Regions from separate parts of the Paenibacillus sp. EKM211P genome, predicted to be linked through region 2. Evidence: predicted binding sites of a transcription regulator. Region 2 holds the regulator's gene; each other region holds the start of a gene.

Region 1 (6,267 bases), on a different contig from region 2:
AGCGTGGCGTAGGCTTTGCGTTCGCGCAGTTTATTAATGGTGAAGGCGGCACAGGTGCTATGAAGGGATATCAGGAAAACTTCCAGCCTTCCCAGCATAGTGACCAACCGCGTTCGCTTGTCTCCGTATTTGCGATCTGTGCGGATACTGAAGAGGAGGCCAATCGTTTGGCATCCAGCATGGACTTGTCCCTGGTGCTTTTGGAACAGGGAACGCGTTCCGCAGGAACACCTTCCGTCGAAAAGGCGCTTGCGTATCCGTATACGCCATATGACCGGATGCGCATTCGTGAGAATCGCAAGCGTATGGTGGTTGGTTCACCCGCACAGGTCAAGCGTCAGCTTGAGCAATTATGCAAGGACTATAATGCACAGGAGATCATGGTTGCGAGCATTATTCACGACTTCGATGCCAAAATGAAATCTATACGTCTCATGGCTGAAGCATTTGGACTGTCCTCTGTACAGGCTTAATGCGAATGGCCAGAATCAGAAGATCACAGCTTGAGGGCTGTGATCTTTTTTTGTGAGTTAACACTTGATAATGATTATCAATATCTTTATTATATAAAGATAGAATGAAGTTTTGATGAATGTCGTGCGTTAAGCCCGTGATTATATATATTGGATTAGGGAAAGGGATGATTCCAAATGTTTCGTCTGAAAACGGCAAATCTGGATATTGCTTATGAAGATCGATTGATAGTAGAAGATCTGAATGTAGAAATACCGCAAGGGAAAATTACAGCGTTGGTGGGTGCAAATGGCTCCGGTAAGTCGACCATTTTGAAAACGATGGCTCGCATCATGAATCCTAAAGGCGGTAGCGTTCTGTTGGATGGTAAATCCATTCATAAGCAATCCACCCGGGAGGTAGCCAAGCAGTTGGCTATTTTGCCGCAGAATCCGACGGCACCGGAAGGATTGACCGTGACGGAACTGGTATCATACGGACGTTTTCCCTATCAAAAAGGTTTTGGTTCCATGAAAGCGGACGATCGCAAAATGGTAGAGTGGGCCATCCAAGTAACAGGAATGAGCGAATTTCACGATCGTCCGATTGATCAGCTTTCTGGGGGGCAGCGTCAGCGTGCCTGGATTGCTATGGCGCTTGCACAAGATACGGATATATTGTTTTTGGATGAGCCGACTACATTTTTGGATATGGCGCATCAACTGGAAGTGCTGCATCTGCTAGAGTATCTGAATACTTCGGCAGAACGCACCATTGTTATGGTCGTGCACGACTTGAACCACGCAGCCCGCTATGCTCAGCATATGATTGCGATCAAAAAAGGGAAAGCGAAGGCGGTAGGAGCCCCGACGGAGGTTATGACCCCAGATGTGCTGCGTGAGGTGTTCGGGATTGAGGCGGATATTGTTACTGATCCTCGTACGGGGGTACCACTCTGTCTTCCGTATGCTTTGGCTGGTCAGCCTGCGGTAAGCCAAGCAGTAAAGGGAATGAATGTAGAAGAGAAACAAACGGTGGGTTCTGTTGCCGAGCGGCGTGATGCTAGACCACAAGTAGCAGCAAGAGGTTAGAGGGTGCGCCAAGTGGCAGCATCACGGTAAGGTTTTGTGAATATTGGCATGTCCGTCACGTTTTGGGTAAAATAGGTTGAGAACCTAAACCAAGCGACACGAAGGAGGATGCTATATGTCTGTCTATTCATATAATGCCGTAACACCAGCTAATCAGGAGGTTTCTCTGGAAACTTACACAGGTAAAGTGCTGGTTATTGCGAATACCGCTAGTAAGTGCGGACTTACCCCGCAATATGGGGATTTGCAAAAGCTTTATGACGAATATAAGGATCGGGGACTCGTTGTTTTAGGCTTCCCTTGCAACCAGTTTGGCGGTCAGGAGCCGGGCAGCAGCGAGGAAGCGGCTGAATTTTGCCAATTGAATTACGGGGTTAATTTCCCGGTATTCGCTAAAGTGGATGTGAACGGACCAGATACAGCCCCTCTGTTTGAATATCTGAAGAAGCAACAGCCTGGAGAACAGGAAGATGGTACAATTCAGTGGAATTTTACAAAATTCATTGTGAATCGGGAAGGTGTGCCTGTGGGACGCTTTGAGCCCAAGGAGTCACCGGAAGCGATGAAAACGGCCATTGAGCAGTTATTATAATAGCTTCGTGTAATTTCAAAGTATATGTGTAAACAAGGTCTGATTTCCGCTTGTCTTAGGGGAAACGGACCTTTTTTTATTCCCTACATACGCATTTGCCTAAAGATTGACGTATCGTGGGAAAGTCTGTTCCAGGAGCATAATCAAGAGGCAGGTAGGGAAAACTGAATGGAGCAAAAAAAGATTTCAGCAAACGGCTGAGTTCAGATATCCTTGCCTTTTAAAATGTGGACAAATTGTGAATATCATAAAAAGCTATTGTAATGTGAAAAATATCACACTATAATAAGCGCATGAAGTGAAATAAATCACAAGAAGTAATGAGTTATCTAAGTGAAAGTATTCACAATTATTATACATTTTATGCCCACACACCAAGGAGGAATTCAACATGAAAGTAGCAGTTATCGGATGTACACACGCAGGTACGGCAGCCATAGTCAACACAGCTAAATGTTATCCAGATGCCGAAATTACGGTCTATGAGCGTAATGACAATATTTCATTTTTATCTTGTGGTATTGCACTGTATGTAGGTGGTGTCGTCAAAGATCCGCACGGATTGTTTTATTCGTCCCCAGATCAACTGGCTGATATGGGTGTAGTGACCAAGATGCTTCATGAGGTAACGAGTGTAGATACAGCGGGCAAGACGCTGCATGCACGTAATCTCCAAACCGGTGAGGAATTTACGGATACATTTGATAAATTGATTGTGACTACTGGATCGTGGCCAATTATTCCGAAGCTGGAAGGCATTGAACTGGATCATATTTTGCTCTGCAAAAACTATAATCATTCGAATGAAATCATTGAGAAAGCCCAACATGTACAGAACATTACTGTCGTGGGAGCTGGATACATTGGTGTTGAGCTGGTAGAAGCTTTTCAAATGAACGGTAAGAACGTAACGCTGATCGACAGTGCTGATCGTATATTGAATAAGTATTTAGACCATGAGTATACAGACCGGATTGAGAATTCCCTGAGAGAACATGGCATTAAGCTGGTACTTGGCGAGACAGTAAGTCGTTTTGAGGGGACTAACGGTAAAGTAAGTAAGGTCGTGACCTCCAAAGGAGAATATGAAACAGAGCTTGTTATACTCTGTATCGGTTTCCGACCTCAAACGGATCTGCTCAAAGGTCAGGTAGATATGTTGCCTAACGGTGCGATCATTGTGGACAATTATATGCAAAGTAGCTGCCCAGACGTGTTTGCAGCAGGCGACAGTTGTGCAATTCGTTATAATCCGACTGGCAAAACAGCTTATATCCCATTGGCGACCAATGCGGTTCGTATGGGTACGCTGGTGGCGCGTAATCTGGTACAACCTACCATTGCCTACATGGGAACACAAGGAACCTCGGGTATCAAAATTTACGAAGATAATATTGCGGGAACAGGAATGACGGAAGCCGCAGCAACGGACGAGGGGATGACTGTAGAAGCTGTAACCATTGAGGACAGCTACCGTCCTGAGTTTATGCCGACTTCTGAAAAGGTGTTGCTGAAGGTTGTATATGAGCAGGAGACACGGAGAATTGTTGGGGCACAAATTATGTCGAAGGTCGATTTGACACAATCCATTAACACCCTGTCTGTAGCCATTCAAAATCATATGACCATTGATCAGTTGGCCTTTGTCGATTTCTTCTTCCAGCCGCACTATAACAAGCCTTGGAATTTCCTGAACGCGGCAGGTTTGCAGGCATTGCCTACAATATCCGAACGGAACCCAGTTACTGTATAATCCGATTTGTCTGTGACATTGTTCATAAGTTTGTCAACAATCTGAAAGCGTACGGATGAATCCTTATAGTACAATATAGAGAGCATAAGGATTAGGGGGAGAAGTAGATAATGGGTTTGTTTTATATCCTTTTTCTTGTAGTTGTCGCAGCCATCGGTCTGGGCGGAGTACTTTGGTTCTTGAAAGCCGTTGAAAAGGAAGAATATAATTAAATGTAAAGCGCATAGCAGCTCAGTAGCAGTAGATGTAATAATATAGAAAGACAGTCCTTTTTCGAGGGCTGTTTTTTTTATAGTTGAGAAAGTGATTTTTTTCACAAACAAAATCACTGATTTTAAATAAAATATGAAAGAAGAATATTTTGTTTAAAAGATATTAAAGGAGCGGGGGCAGATGGCAAGCTATAAACCGGGGCAAATTGCCGAAAAGACGGTGGAAACAGGAGTGGCCAAGGCGAACAACCCGTGGACTGTGGCGGTGGTATTGGGATTTTTGGCAGGTGCATTTATTGCACTCGGGTTTTTGCTGGATATACGCGTTATTGCAAGTGCACCTAAAGAATGGGGAAGCATTGCTACCTTTATTGGAGCTGCGGTGTTCCCTGTAGGTCTGGTGTTAGTTTTGATAGCTGGTGGGGAATTGCTGACCGGCAATATGATGGCAGTCCCTTTGGCAAGATGGGCAGGACGAATTAAGACAGGAGCCATGCTTCGTAATTTGGCAATTATTACGCTCAGTAATTTTGCAGGTGCATTATTTGTTGCATTTTTCTTTGGGCATGTTCTAGGCTTGACCGAAACGGGTCCTTACCTGGATAAAGTGGTGGATATGGCAGGACATAAGCTGCATGAAAGCTTTTTGCAGTCTTTTATATCAGGTATAGGATGTAACTGGCTCGTAGCACTTGCTGTATGGTTAGCGTACAGCACAGACTCCGTTGGTGGAAAAATTATGGGAATTTGGTTCCCGACCATGGCCTTTGTTGCTATTGGATTCCAGCACGTTGTTGCCAATATGTTTCTCATTCCGGCGGCTATATTTGCAGGTCATTTTTCGTGGGCAGAGTATGTTATGAATTTCATTCCGGTCTGGTTGGGGAATTTGGTAGGAGGCAGTCTGTTTGTGGCTGGAGCCTACTGGCTGGCCTATCTGAAAAAAACTCAAGCCAACACACATTCCGTGAATGAACCTCAAACTACTTCTTCAGTTACATCCAAGCCGTTGAGTGATCATGCATAATCACGTTACTTTATGAAGCAATAAACAAAGCAAATCCGCCATGACAGGCCCGGGGGAACGAAACCTGTCATGGCGGATTTTTTTGGGAGTGGTCCATGATTTGGCATGGAGGATGAGTGTGCTCTCGTCCATAATGCCTTGATCTCTTTTACCCTGGGTATGTAATGATGAAACAGAATGATAAAAAAATAATTATACTTTTTAAAATCCGTTTTGCTCTATGCAGCAGACGGATTTTTTTTTATATTTTGGAGAGCTACTGTGTGGTAAAATCCTTCTCTTGCCATAGGCCAAAGCTGTAGATATGATAAGAACAGTGTAATTTTTGGAAACGGTAACGGAAAGGAGCATTTAACCATGGATCATCGCAATAGCGCGCCTCTTGAGGCCACACTTCAACAAAATCTACAAAGAGGACAGCGGATGACGGAGCAGCAGAATGGTATTTTTCCGGCTGTATGCCCGTTGGATTGCCCGGATACGTGTGGGCTCCTGCTTCACAAGGAAGATGGAAAGATAGTCAAGGTGACTGGTAATCCGGATCATCCCATTACCAAAGGGGCTATATGCAACAAAGTCCGCAATATGACCGAGCGCGTATATGATCCGGATCGGGTGCTTTATCCGTTGAAGCGTGTAGGTGCCAAAGGGGAAGGGAAATTTGAACGAATTAGCTGGGAGGAAGCGGTCGATACCATTACAGGTCGGTTCAAGGAGCTGATACGTACGGATGGACCGGAATCCATACTCCCCTACAGCTTTTATGGCAATATGGGCGTATTGAGTGTGGATGGAATGGATCGTCGCTTTTTCAATGCACTGGGTTCAAGCCAGCTGGATCAGACGATTTGTAGCGTGGCTGGGAATGAAGGCTGGGCATCCGTTATGGGGTTTAAGGGCGGCACGAGCCCGGAGGATACAGAAGATGCAGAGCTCATTATTGTATGGGGTGGAAATGTCATAAGCACCAACATGCATCAGGTCGTATTGGCTGAGAAAGCACGTAAAAAAGGTGCTAAGGTGGTCGTAATTGATGTTCATCGCAACCGGACGGCGCAATGGGCGGATTGGTTCATTCCATTATATCCGGGTACGGATACGGCGCTTGCGCTGGGGGTTATGCATGTACTGTTTGATCA
Region 2 (6,267 bases):
GGCGCAGATACAAATGATTGAGAGTGTAAATCAAGCCCTGAGTCAAGATAAGCATTTGTTGATCGAGGCGGGTACAGGAACAGGGAAGTCCCTGGGCTATTTGCTTCCGTCACTGTATCACAGTGTAAAATATGGGCAGAGGGTCACCGTAAGCACGCATACCATTAATCTGCAGGAGCAATTGCGAGAGCGTGATATTCCGATGCTGACCAAAGTGATTCCCTTCCCGTTCCGGGCTGCCATCTTTAAGGGACGGGGGCATTATTTGTGTCTGCGTAAGTTTGAACATAAAATAAACAGAAGAGACTTCGCGACACCAAAGGAAGACTTGATTACAGCGGCTCAAATGATTGTCTGGCTGACTCTGACAGAAACCGGTGATGATGAGGAACTAAACCTGAGCAATCGTGGAGGGGATTTTTGGGAAACGGTTGCTAGTGATTCCGAGTCCTGTCTTGGTCGTTCTTGTCCATGGTTCCGCAAATGCTACTATCATCGTGCACGTCATGAAGCAGGAATAGCGGATGTGGTTATAACGAATCACTCCAAGCTGTTCACCGACGTCAAAGCAAGTCATCAGCTGCTGCCTAGCTATGAACACTTGGTGATTGATGAGGCACATCATCTAGAGGAAGTAGCTGGTAAGCACCTGGGCATGCATATGAAATATTTCACACTCGTGCATACGCTGACTCGATTGTTCAAGGACAGCAAGAATGGGCAATTGCCTTCGTTACGTCAGCAGTTGGCAAAGTCGGGGCATGAGAAGTCGACGGAATGGGCCTCGGTCATTGATCAGTTGTACCCACTTGTGTTAGAGGTTAAGGAAACTTGGGACCTACTAAGCGATAAGCTGTTTGGCATGTTGCCGGAGCGAACTGATGCCACACCAGGTGAAACGGGGCAATTTTCTTCGCGTCTCAAACCGTCAGCCAAGCCTGCAAAGTGGGATCAGGCGGCGGCATTGGAAAATCAGCTTTATGTAACATTGAGCGAAATTTTGCGCAAGGGCGACAAGCTGATGCTGGATGTCAAGGAAGAACATGACGATTATGCGGCGGATAGTCTCATTACAGATATCACGGGTCTGCTTAAGGATTTGGCGGGGATTAGGGAAAATTTGCGCTTCTTTATACGACTCGATGATGAAACAACCGTATATTGGCTTGAAGCGAGTGGACAATTCCGGAGTAAATCATTGCAATTTTATGCGGTGCCCGTCGATGTGAGCCGCCAGTTGAAAGAAATGTTTTTTGACAAAAAAAGAAGTATTATTCTGACATCTGCTACTTTATCGGTAGATAAATCGTTTCAGTACATGACCGATCAACTCGGTTTGCAGGAGGCCGCAGATCAAGGACGATTAATGACGTCACAGCTCCCATCACCCTTTAATTATAGGGATCAGGTGTTGCTGGTCATTCCGCGAGATTTTCCGAGTGTGAAGGGCAGTGTAGGAGATGCACATTTTGTAGAGATGCTCGTTAGCTCTCTAGGAGCGACTGCCCAGGCAACGCGGGGGAGAATGCTCGTTCTGTTTACTTCCTATCGGATGCTCCGGCAAGTGTATGAGCCGCTCAAAGAGGCGTTAGCATCCAGCGATATTACCGTGTTAGGACAAGGTGTGGACAGTGGGAGTCGCAGCAAGCTAACCCGCCGTTTTCAGGAAGCGAAAGCTTCTGTATTGCTGGGAACTAGTAGCTTCTGGGAAGGCGTCGATATTCCAGGGAAAGCTTTGACTTGTCTGGCTATCGTTCGCTTGCCGTTTCAACCGCCCAATCACCCGTTACTGGAGGCCAAAAGTGAGTTGCTCCAGCAGCAGAAGAAGAATCCATTTATGAAGCTGTCTGTACCACAAGCGGTTATTCGCTTCAAACAGGGATTTGGGCGATTGGTACGTACAGCGAGCGACCACGGAGTCGTCATCGTTTACGATACGCGTGTGATCGAATCCTATTACGGAAAGCACTTTTTGTACTCGTTACCGGGACCAAAAATGGAGCATATGCCATCGGAGCAAATGGTGCCCCGCATCGCCGAATGGCTCCAATCTGCCCCGGAGACAGAGGCACAACGGACGGACACCTAAAGTCCGTTACAATTAGGGGGAGCAAGTATGAAATCAGATAAAATTTCAGAGGCTGTCGTACGGAGATTACCCGTATATTTACGTTATCTGAATGCACTGCACAAACGGGAGGTGGCTACGGTCTCTTCTCAAGAGCTGGGACAGAGGTTAGATTTGAATCCGGCCCAAATTCGTAAAGATCTTGCCTATTTTGGCGATTTTGGTCGGAAGGGCATCGGTTACGATGTTTCTTATCTAATTGAGAAAATACGCCATATCCTGAAAATCGACCAGCAAATTAATGTAGTATTGGTCGGAGCGGGTAATCTGGGTCAAGCCCTATCGAACTATAATGCTTATTTAAAAGACAATATGAAGATTGTGGCGGTTTTTGATGCGTTCCCGGATAAGGTTGGGACCAGAATCAATACTTTGGTCGTACAGCCGATGGATGAACTGGAAGCGACTGTGAAAGAAAAAAATATACGAATCGGGATTATTACTGTACCTGATTTTGAGGCACAGCACGTAGCTGATAGGCTGATTGAGAGTGGAATTGGAGCGATTTTGAACTTTGCACCTATCATTCTCAAGGCACCGGCTAACATTCGGATACATGCCACAGACTTTACAACTGATTTGCTTAGCCTCGCTTATTATCTGGAGGACGGAAAGGAAGAAGCACAATATGACAGTGAATAAATGGATGATTAAAAACGGCTCGTTTGCCGTGAATGGACCCGAGGCTGGGGTAATCCATGGTTTTATGATTGTGGAGGATAGCCGTATTACTTACATTGGCGAGACTTTGCCTGCGGGTGAGGAAGAGACAGAAGCAATCGACGGCAAGGGGTTATTGTTTTTACCTGGTCTGATCAATACTCATGGTCATGCGGCGATGTCTCTGCTGCGAGGGTATGGAGATGATTTGGCACTTCAAGTGTGGCTTCAGGAAAAAATGTGGCCTATGGAAGCCAAGTTTACATCTACGGATGTGTACTGGGGAACTTCTTTGTCAGTGCTGGAAATGCTGAAAGGTGGAACCACGACTTTCCTGGATATGTACGATCATATGGATGAGGTGGCTCGTGTAGCTGAAGAGTCGGGCATTCGTGCAAGTTTGATGCGTGGAGCCATTGGACTCTGTTCAGAAGAAGAACAGCGGATCAAGCTAGCTGAGGCCGTGACTTTTGCGCGTAACTGGCATGGAAAAGCAGACGGACGTATCACAACAATGATGTCTCCTCATGCCCCATACACATGCCCGCCTGCGTTTATTGAGAAATTTGTTCAAGCAGCACATGATCTCGATTTACCATTGCATACGCACATGTCCGAGACGATCGCCGAAGTTGAACAAAACGTACGCGACTACGGCTTGCGTCCAGTTGCACACTTAGATAAGCTTGGCTTTTTCTCCCGTCCTTCACTTGTTGCCCACGGCGTTCACTTGAACGACGAAGAAATAGCTTTGTTAGCGGAACGAGGTGTGGCGGTATCGCATAATCCAGGCAGCAACTTGAAGCTGGCAAGTGGTGTAGCTAGAGTGCCTGAATTGCTGCGTGCAGGAGTTACTGTTTCACTCGGAACAGATGGTCCTGCCAGCAATAATAACCTGGATATGTTCGAGGAAATGCGTCTGGCGGCACTCATTCACAAGGGAGTATCTGGCGACCCAACGGCAGTTCCTGCAAATGAAGCACTACGTCTGGCAACAGAGTATGGTGCAAAGTCGATTGGTTTAAAAGAGGTAGGAGCGCTGGCAGCAGGCAATAAGGCTGACTTTATCGCGCTAGATCTGGATCAGGCCCATTTCTTGCCGCGTACAGATCTTATTTCTCATGCCGTATACTCTGCAAGTGCCAAAGACGTGGCTCATGTGTGGGTAGACGGCCGTCAGGTTGTGAAAAATGGCGAATGCCTGACGATGGACGAGGAACGTATCAAACATGAGGCACAAGCCGCCTTTGAAGGGCTGCTGTCGCACTAATTTAGGTGTCACATCCCCTTAGAGAGGAAGCACAGGTTTGAAAAATAAGAAGAAATGGATAGCGGTCGCCATTTTGGCCGTAATACTGATCCTGGTCAGCATTTTCTGGTATTATTCGTATGTTACTCAAGACCAGGTGGCTGAGAAAAATGCCGCTATCATGAAGGCCAAGCAATCAGGTGGTCTGGTTAGCACGACTCAGACATGGAAGTCTGTGTGGGATCAGATATATTGGGTAGTTCAAGGAAAAAACGCACAGAATGAAAATATAATGGTGTGGGTTCCTTTTCAAAAAATGGAGGGGAAACCTAACATACCTGCGGCAGATCCAAGCGGTGTTCATACCGAGCTGATGAAAAACGGAGTCGACGAGCAAAAAATGACAGCGATAATTCAGCAGCAACTTCCAAATGCAAAAATTGTAAGGCTCCAACCGAGTGTGTTCAATGGCGAATATGTATGGCAACTGTTTTACGATGATGAAAGCCATCACAACTATACCTTTTACCGTTTCTCAGATGGAGCATCGACGGGGATAAAGTATACTTTGCCTAATTACTAGCGCGATGTTGAGAGTGTGGATCGGTGGCTTGGGAGTACCCAAGAGCGTTAGGAGCGCTGCGTAGTCCATTTGATCTTACGATCGCTTCGCTTCTGCAGATTCAAGTGTTCCACTCCGCTGGCTGACAGCTATGGGGCCACTCCAAATAACTTTTATACTCAGTCTATATAGCTTGGAATGATTGAAAGTATTAGAAAAAGACGCAAATACGATTTAATTCGTATTTGCGTCTTTTTACTTAATGCTCCGCAAAGCTGGACTAAAAGCCAGAAGCATCTTTTTGCCTTATCACAACTCCTCCACACATTGCCTTCGATATTAGATTTACGTTATGGTATACTATATTTTATAAGTGATAGACAAAAATGATAGATAAATGAGTTGCTGATCATTATAAGATCATGCAATTTGGTTGTTTGTTGACATTCGTCCCGTTTCTTCTGGGTTTTACATTTTGAGAGGAGGATGTTGTTTGAAATTGCGTGCAGTTCCTATTGTTGTGGCGGCCGTTTTGGCAGCCTTGTTAATGTTTGGAGGATGGTTCATTTACCGTCAGGTTACAATGCAAAGTCCTCTGGAAAAACTGGTATCTCAATATCCAGGCGTGACAAGCGCTCAAATAGATATTAAACAGGATCAGGTGGTATTGAAACTAGATCTCAAACCGCAGGCGGATGTGGCCGGATTAGTCGATGTGGTTAAGCAAAAAGGGCAATCCATCATTGGCAGCCGCACCATTAAGCTGGATATTGCAGATCGTTCCAATTCAGCACTGAATCAATGGTGGTCTGAGGCTATGTTTCCTGTAGCCGAAGCGATGGAAAATAAAAAGTATACTCAAATTTCATCTACAGTTGAGCAGATGAAAAAGAAAAAGACAGGTATCAAGGCTGATACCGATATGGATTCGAACAATGTCTATATCCGACTCAGCGAAGGCAATGCGACGAAGTTTATCGTTTTGCCACGTCAATCTCAGCAAATGGGGGTATGGCCTAATGCCTAGATGGATCAAGGAAATATTAATCGGTATTGTGCCGGTGGCCATTATATTTCTCGTTTTTATTGGGGTGAATATTATCCCTCTTCTTGTTGCAGGCGTGATGCTCAGTGGCTTGTTAATGCTCATGCATGCTCGTGGCGGCTTGGCCGTAGGTGCCGGGCAAGAGCGCAAACGTAAAAAAAATGGTCCGGACAAGCTGACTTTTGAGGAAATTGGTGGACAAGAAAGCGCTAAACAGGAATTGCGTGAAGCCTTGGATTTTTTGAATCGTCATGATGAAATTTCCAAGTTTGGCATTCGTCCATTGAAAGGCGTTTTGCTTACAGGCCCTCCGGGAACAGGGAAAACGCTGATGGCGAAAGCAGCTGCACACTATACCAATTCAGTGTTTGTTGCAGCTTCAGGCAGTGAATTTGTTGAAATGTATGTAGGTGTTGGTGCAGGTCGTGTCCGTGAGTTGTTTAGGGAGGCTCGCACTCGTGCAGCCAAGGAAAAGAAAGAAAATGCAATCATTTTTATTGATGAGATTGATGTTATTGGCGGTAAGCGTGAGGGTGGACAGCAACGAGAATATGATCAGACTTTGAATCAGTTGCTGACAGAAATGGATGGCATTTATTCGGCAGATACGCCGCGGATATTGC
Region 3 (6,267 bases), on a different contig from region 2:
CTTAGAAGAGAGCAGGCTAAAATCGTTAAACCATGAATTTAGCTTTGCCAAATATCTCTAATTTAAAAATCTTTAAATAATAAATATAATATGGAGCGTGATTTTATGTTGGCGAGTGGATTGTTGTTGATACGTTTGGTAGTAGGATTGCTATTTGTGGGGCACGGGGCTCAGAAGCTTTTTGGCTGGTTTGGTGGTTATGGTCCAAAAGGTACCAGTGGTTGGATGGAATCAATCGGGATCAAGCCCGGAGTACTGATGGCCGTGGCCGCTGGATTGATGGAATTGCTGGGAGGAGCTCTATTTGCTGTAGGACTGCTTACTCCACTGGCAGCATTGTTGATTACGATGACGATGCTTGGAGCGATTGTCAAAGTACATGGTCAAAACGGGATCTGGGCCACCGCTAATGGCTATGAATATCCGCTGGTTCTTATTGCTGTCGTAGTCGGTATTGCGTTGATAGGCGCAGGTCCATATTCCATTGATGCAATACTTCATTAATACATGAACCTAAGTCATTAAAAATTACCAATGATAAAAATAAGGATTTCTACAATTAAAAGGAGGATTTTATATGTCACTTCAAACTGCAGGTATTCATCATATTACAGCTTTTGCTGGTAATCCGCAGGCAAATGTCGATTTCTATGCAGGTATTCTTGGACTTCGGTTAGTGAAGAAAACGATCAACTTCGATGCTCCTGAGGTTTACCACTTGTATTTTGGTAACGAGGCAGGAAGTCCTGGAACGATCATTACTTTTTTCCCGGCACCAGGAACTCCCAAAGGGCGAGTCGGAGGCGGTCAGGTGGGCATAACCTCGTATGTGGTACCGCCAGGTTCACTTGATTTTTGGCAGCACCGTTTGCAAAGCTTTGGTATTGAAGTTACGAAAACAAGCCGTTTTAATGAACAATATCTTCAATTCGAGGATAATGAGGGCCTACGTCTTGAGCTTGTTGAACGTGCGGAAGGAGCGAACAGTACTTGGTCTTACGATGGCATTTCGGCTGACAACGCCATTAAAGGGTTCGGAGGCGCCGTACTATTTAGCGTCAATCCACAGAAAACGATGGATGCATTGGAGAGTATACTCGGATTTACGAAAATCGACGAAGATGCCGAATATGCTCGTTATCAATCTGCAGGAGAAATCGGTAATATCGTGGATGTTCCGCTTGCCAAGATGGGTTTAGGCTTTGGTGGAGCAGGCACAGTGCATCACATTGCATGGCGCGCAAAAGATTTCGAGCAACATGAAGACTGGAGAAGCACAGTTCAGCATTATGGGTATCAGCCGACTCCCATCATCGACCGCCAATATTTTAATGCGATATATTTCAGAGAAGCGGGCGGCATACTATTTGAAATTGCTACAGATCCACCGGGCTTTGCTAACGATGAACCTGCGGAATCTTTGGGGCAGAAATTAATGCTACCAGAGTGGTATGAACCGCAGCGGGCTCAGATCGAGGCAAACCTGCATCCTATTGAAGTGAGAACATTAACAGAAAAGCAAAAGTAAATGAAATGGCTGCTGTTTTGCATCCAGATGAAGTCACATATATCCACAATCTCATTCGATTGTGGATTTTTCATTCGATGAATTACCTCCTGAAAATGAAATCTTCCGCAATTAACCTATATTTATGATTTGACTAATCTAATATACGACATTATCTATCCAAGACAGAACCTGCTTCCAGGTATATATCTCATGACCTTCCGCCCTCTTGTTATTACACCAGCTTTTCAGACTTTACTAACATTTCTCGTAACACATGAGCGACTCGGCTTTTCCGGTTCTCAGCTTTCCTTTGTATCGCTCGTAATGATTGTTGGTATGCTGGGGTGTTGTTGTGATAATAAAACTGCTTGGCAGCAATGCGTAGTGTCCTTCTCAACAACATAGCCGATGAACGTGTTAACCTGGAACGGAGTCCCCTGCGCAATACTCGCAGCGTATTTTTGTAGGTCTCAAAATCCTCGGATGGAGGAATCAGAGCAAATAAATTTAACGAGGAGTCATTGAACCCGTAAGTTTCATACATGATTCTTAAATTTTCCGTATTTAAAACGTTACCTCTAAGATGGGTTGGATGCTCCTGATGATACCCGACCACCTCTTTGATGCAATAAAAAGGGATTTTTAAGCGATGCAGTCTATAGCCAAGATCCCAGTCTTCCAGTCCATACAGTACAAACCGTTCATTGAAACCTCCAATACGAATTAAGTGGTTGCGTCTGATGGCCACACAACGAGTTACTAGCATCATCCAGGGAGCTACGTCCGTTGAGGCAAATTGTTTCTGCGTATTGGGAGGAACCCTTGTGGGACTAACGACTTTAGACAGTGCGCCCGTTTGATGAAGGATATCTTCTGGCGTTATGACCGGGGTAATTTCATTCGCTGTTTCAAAGTCAGGATTCCATAAGCCGGATTGTGTAAGTATGCTCCGACAATGTTCTTTTTCTTCCACAGAAAAATCAGGGTGATAGTGGGTAAATGCATCGTCCCACGAGTGCGGAATGCCTGAAAACACAGATTTGGGATACTTGCGGTGATAACGGCTCACGGTTTTAATGAAATGAGGCAGCACCAAAAAGTCAGCGTCACAGAAAATGATGTATAGCCCTTTTGCTCGGCGCAGTCCCAAATTTCGAACGGCAGATCGACCGCGTTGTTCAGGGTGTGACACATAGATAAGAGGATAGGATGCTTTGAAGCCTTCGACCATTTCTTTCGTTCCGTCTGTAGAACCATCATCAGCTACAATGACTTCGAATAGTTGCTTCGGGTAGGTTTGTGATTCAAATGAAGCGAGTGTGAGCAACAGCTGCTGGGCGCGATTATAGGTTGGAATGATGACGCTGTAGCGGATAGCCAATGTGATCTCCCCCCACCATTCTAATTAGAGAACCTTTGAACGAGATAAATAATAACAATGTATTCAAGGATTTTAGCCTGGTCTAGTCAAACAACCCACAAAGTTCGAAACAGGCTTGCTCCTATGCGGATGTTAATGTGGAAGTGCTGTATTTTTTGCTGATTTGCAGATATGTTTCAGTGGTGTGATGTATATGTCATGGTAGCATTATGCATAAGGATGTAAAGTAGAAGGGACACAAACAAACATGAGATGAAATGGGCATGTTTATGGTAAACTATATGGAGTTATAGAAGACCTGAAAGAGGAGTACTATATGACACAATTTGTCTATAAGCAAATTATTGACGATCTTAAAATGAAAATTTTCGCTGGAAAGTTTGCAGATATGAGATTGCCAGATGAACGTAGTCTTAGTGAGACTTACCAGGTTAGTCGTAGTTCCATTAAACGTGCTCTGACTAAAATGGAGAGTGTCGGAATTATTTTCAAAAAACAAGGTTCCGGGACATTTATTAATCCCTTATACATAAGAAATGAATCTATCTTTAACTACGAGGGCTCTAATCTAGGAGTTACTGATAATTTTCAAATGCATGGCAAAAAGCCAAAAATCAAAGTATTGAGTTTTGAGGTCATTCCACCGACAGAAGAACTACAGCGCGATTTGTTCTTGGACACTCATGATTTTGTTTATAAAATCGTTCGGTTACGTCTGTTTGATGATGATCCATTTATGATCGAAACGGGCTATATCCCCATTAAAATTGTCCAGGATTTAAATCAGACGATTATTGAGGGTTCCATTTTTAATTATTTGGAGGACTCGCGGAACCTGGCCGTCACCAAATCCTTTTTATCTATTTTTGCAGAACCGTCTGAAGAGAATGATCAAAAGCTGCTGCAATTGAAAGAAAATGAACCCGTAGGCATTATGGAGGGTGTTTTCTTTTTGGATAACGGTACCCCATTTGAATTTTCGCATATGCGATTTCACTACAAATATTTGAAATTTAATACCTTTGTATCGGTACACTAATGAAAAGACTGGAGAATTCTCCGGTCTTTTTTTTATAGTTTTGAAAAAGAATTAGAGTCTGCAAACTCTTCATTTATCACAAATTTTATTGGTTTATCCTTCTATATATTTTAATGTAAGAGCTTTTTTACTGTCTTTTTAATTTATATTTCATAGTATGTTCAAAATTTCACAAAATTGGACCGTATCACTTGTGAAAAAGGTTGAATTAATTCAGCGTAGCGTTATGATGTACATGTAGATGAAATTTCCGGAAATAAATTACAAACAAAATTACTAGGGAGTGGACACCATGGCTTTATCACCCGTGTTAGAAGATTACTCGTCTAAAACATATTTGGAAAAACTTGATGCATACTGGCGTGCAACGAACTACATTTCAGTAGGTCAGCTTTATTTAAAAGACAATCCTTTGTTGAGAGAACCTTTGAAAGATTCGGATGTAAAGGTTAAGCCTATTGGACACTGGGGCACGATTCCAGGCCAAAACTTTATTTATGCTCATCTTAATCGTGTTATTAATAAATATGATTTGAACATGCTTTACATTGAAGGCCCTGGTCACGGCGGCCAAGTGATGGTTTCAAATTCATATCTTGATGGAAGCTACACCGAAATTTATCCGCAAATCACGCAGGATATCCCAGGTATGAAGAAACTGTTCAAACAATTTTCATTCCCTGGCGGTATTGCTTCACACGCTGCGCCTGAAACCCCTGGATCTATCCATGAAGGTGGGGAGCTGGGCTATTCCCTTTCTCATGGTGTAGGTGCTATTCTAGATAATCCGAATCTGATCTCGGCTGTTGTTATTGGGGATGGTGAAGCTGAAACGGGTCCATTGGCCGCTTCGTGGTTCTCTAACCGATTTATCAATCCAATCACGGATGGCGCAGTGCTGCCGATCTTACATTTAAATGGCTTCAAAATTAGTAACCCAACGATTATGTCTCGCCAATCAAAAGAAGAGTTAACCTCGTTCTTTAAAGGTTTGGGTTGGGAACCATTCTTTGTTGAAGGTGAAGATCCTGATCACATGCACCCAGAAATGGCGAAAGTATTGGATACTGCCATCGAAAAGATTGAAGCTATTCAAAAGAATGCGCGTGAAAATAATGACCTTACTCGTCCGGCGTGGCCAGTGCTTATCTTCCGTTCACCTAAAGGCTGGACAGGTCCAAAGGAATGGGATGGCGTGCCGAATACAAATTCGTTCCGTGCCCATCAGGTTCCAATTCCGGTCGATCAAAAAAATATGCAGCACGCGCCTGCTTTATTAGAATGGCTGAATAGCTATAGACCAGAGGAATTGTTTGACGAAAACGGTCGGTTAAAAGCAGAGATTGCTAAAATTTTGCCTACTGGCGATAAACGAATGGGAATGAACCCTGTTGCGAATGCAGGTAACCTTATTAAAGACTTGAAATTGCCTGATTTCCGTAACTATGCGTTGGATAACTCCACGCCTGGTAAAGTGATTGCGCAAGATATGTCTGTGTTAGGTAAATACGTTAAAGATGTGGTTGTTTTAAATGAAGAGAATCGTAATTTCAGAATCTTCGGGCCTGATGAAACGATGTCTAATCGCTTGGCTCCTGTTTTTGAAGTAACCAAACGCCAATGGATGGATCAAATTATTGAGCCTAATGATGAATTCTTGTCATCGTATGGTCGTGTCATTGATTCCCAATTATCTGAACACCAAGCTGAAGGATTGCTGGAAGGTTACGTGTTAACAGGTCGTCATGGTTTCTTTGCAAGTTACGAAGCCTTCCTGCGTGTGGTTGACTCGATGATCACTCAACACTTCAAATGGCTGCGTAAAGCAACGGATCAAGGATGGCGTGCAGATATCCCATCATTGAATGTTGTAGCAACTTCAACGGTCTTCCAACAGGATCATAACGGGTATACACACCAAGATCCAGGCTTGTTGGGTCATTTGGCTGATAAGAAACCAGAATTTATTCGTGAGTATCTGCCAGCTGACGCCAACTCTCTTTTAGCTGTTTTTGACACTATTTTAAATGACCGTCAAAAGATCAATTTGGTTGTTTCGTCCAAACACCCACGTCCACAATGGTTCTCTGCTGATGAAGCAAAAGAATTGGTAGACAAAGGGTTGAAGATTATTGACTGGGCAAGTACAGATCAAGGCGGAGAGCCTGATATTGTCATCGCTTCTGCTGGTACAGAGCCAACGATTGAAAGCTTAGCTGCGATCTCGATTTTGCATAAAAAACTGCCTGACTTGAAGATTCGCTACATCAACGTAGTAGACTTACTGAAGCTGAGAAGCCAAAAGTTAGATCCTCGTGGATTATCTGACGCTGAGTT

Evidence for each region. The regulator Rex, encoded in region 2, represses fermentation and respiration genes when NADH is low (regulators of the CRP and FNR family bind a similar motif). The targets are predictions, from matches to a motif close to TTGTGAAATATTTCACAA.
Region 1: the regulator Rex is predicted to act here: its motif matches at 4,191-4,208, upstream of G9G57_RS02175 (formate/nitrite transporter family protein).
Region 3: the regulator Rex is predicted to act here: its motif matches at 4,088-4,105, upstream of G9G57_RS12205 (phosphoketolase family protein).

The regions. Positions count from the first base shown of each region.
Region 1 is NZ_JAAMNS010000001.1:462,864-469,130, forward strand. Features, by position in the region: gene G9G57_RS02155 (LLM class flavin-dependent oxidoreductase) at 1-473, shown strand, start outside; gene G9G57_RS02160 (ABC transporter ATP-binding protein) at 651-1,544, shown strand; gene G9G57_RS02165 (glutathione peroxidase) at 1,660-2,136, shown strand; gene G9G57_RS02170 (FAD-dependent oxidoreductase) at 2,528-3,889, shown strand; gene G9G57_RS02175 (formate/nitrite transporter family protein) at 4,283-5,128, shown strand; gene G9G57_RS02180 (molybdopterin-containing oxidoreductase family protein) at 5,486-6,267, shown strand, end outside.
Region 2 is NZ_JAAMNS010000004.1:345,498-351,764, forward strand. Features, by position in the region: gene dinG (ATP-dependent DNA helicase DinG) at 1-2,089, shown strand, start outside; gene G9G57_RS09925 (redox-sensing transcriptional repressor Rex) at 2,117-2,770, shown strand; gene G9G57_RS09930 (amidohydrolase) at 2,757-4,058, shown strand; gene G9G57_RS09935 (cell wall elongation regulator TseB-like domain-containing protein) at 4,096-4,620, shown strand; gene G9G57_RS09940 (hypothetical protein) at 5,093-5,626, shown strand; gene G9G57_RS09945 (AAA family ATPase) at 5,619-6,267, shown strand, end outside.
Region 3 is NZ_JAAMNS010000006.1:169,590-175,856, reverse strand. Features, by position in the region: gene G9G57_RS12230 (DUF896 domain-containing protein) at 1-36, shown strand, start outside; gene G9G57_RS12225 (DoxX family protein) at 106-504, shown strand; gene G9G57_RS12220 (ring-cleaving dioxygenase) at 578-1,528, shown strand; gene G9G57_RS12215 (glycosyltransferase) at 1,743-2,891, opposite strand; gene G9G57_RS12210 (GntR family transcriptional regulator) at 3,208-3,930, shown strand; gene G9G57_RS12205 (phosphoketolase family protein) at 4,223-6,267, shown strand, end outside.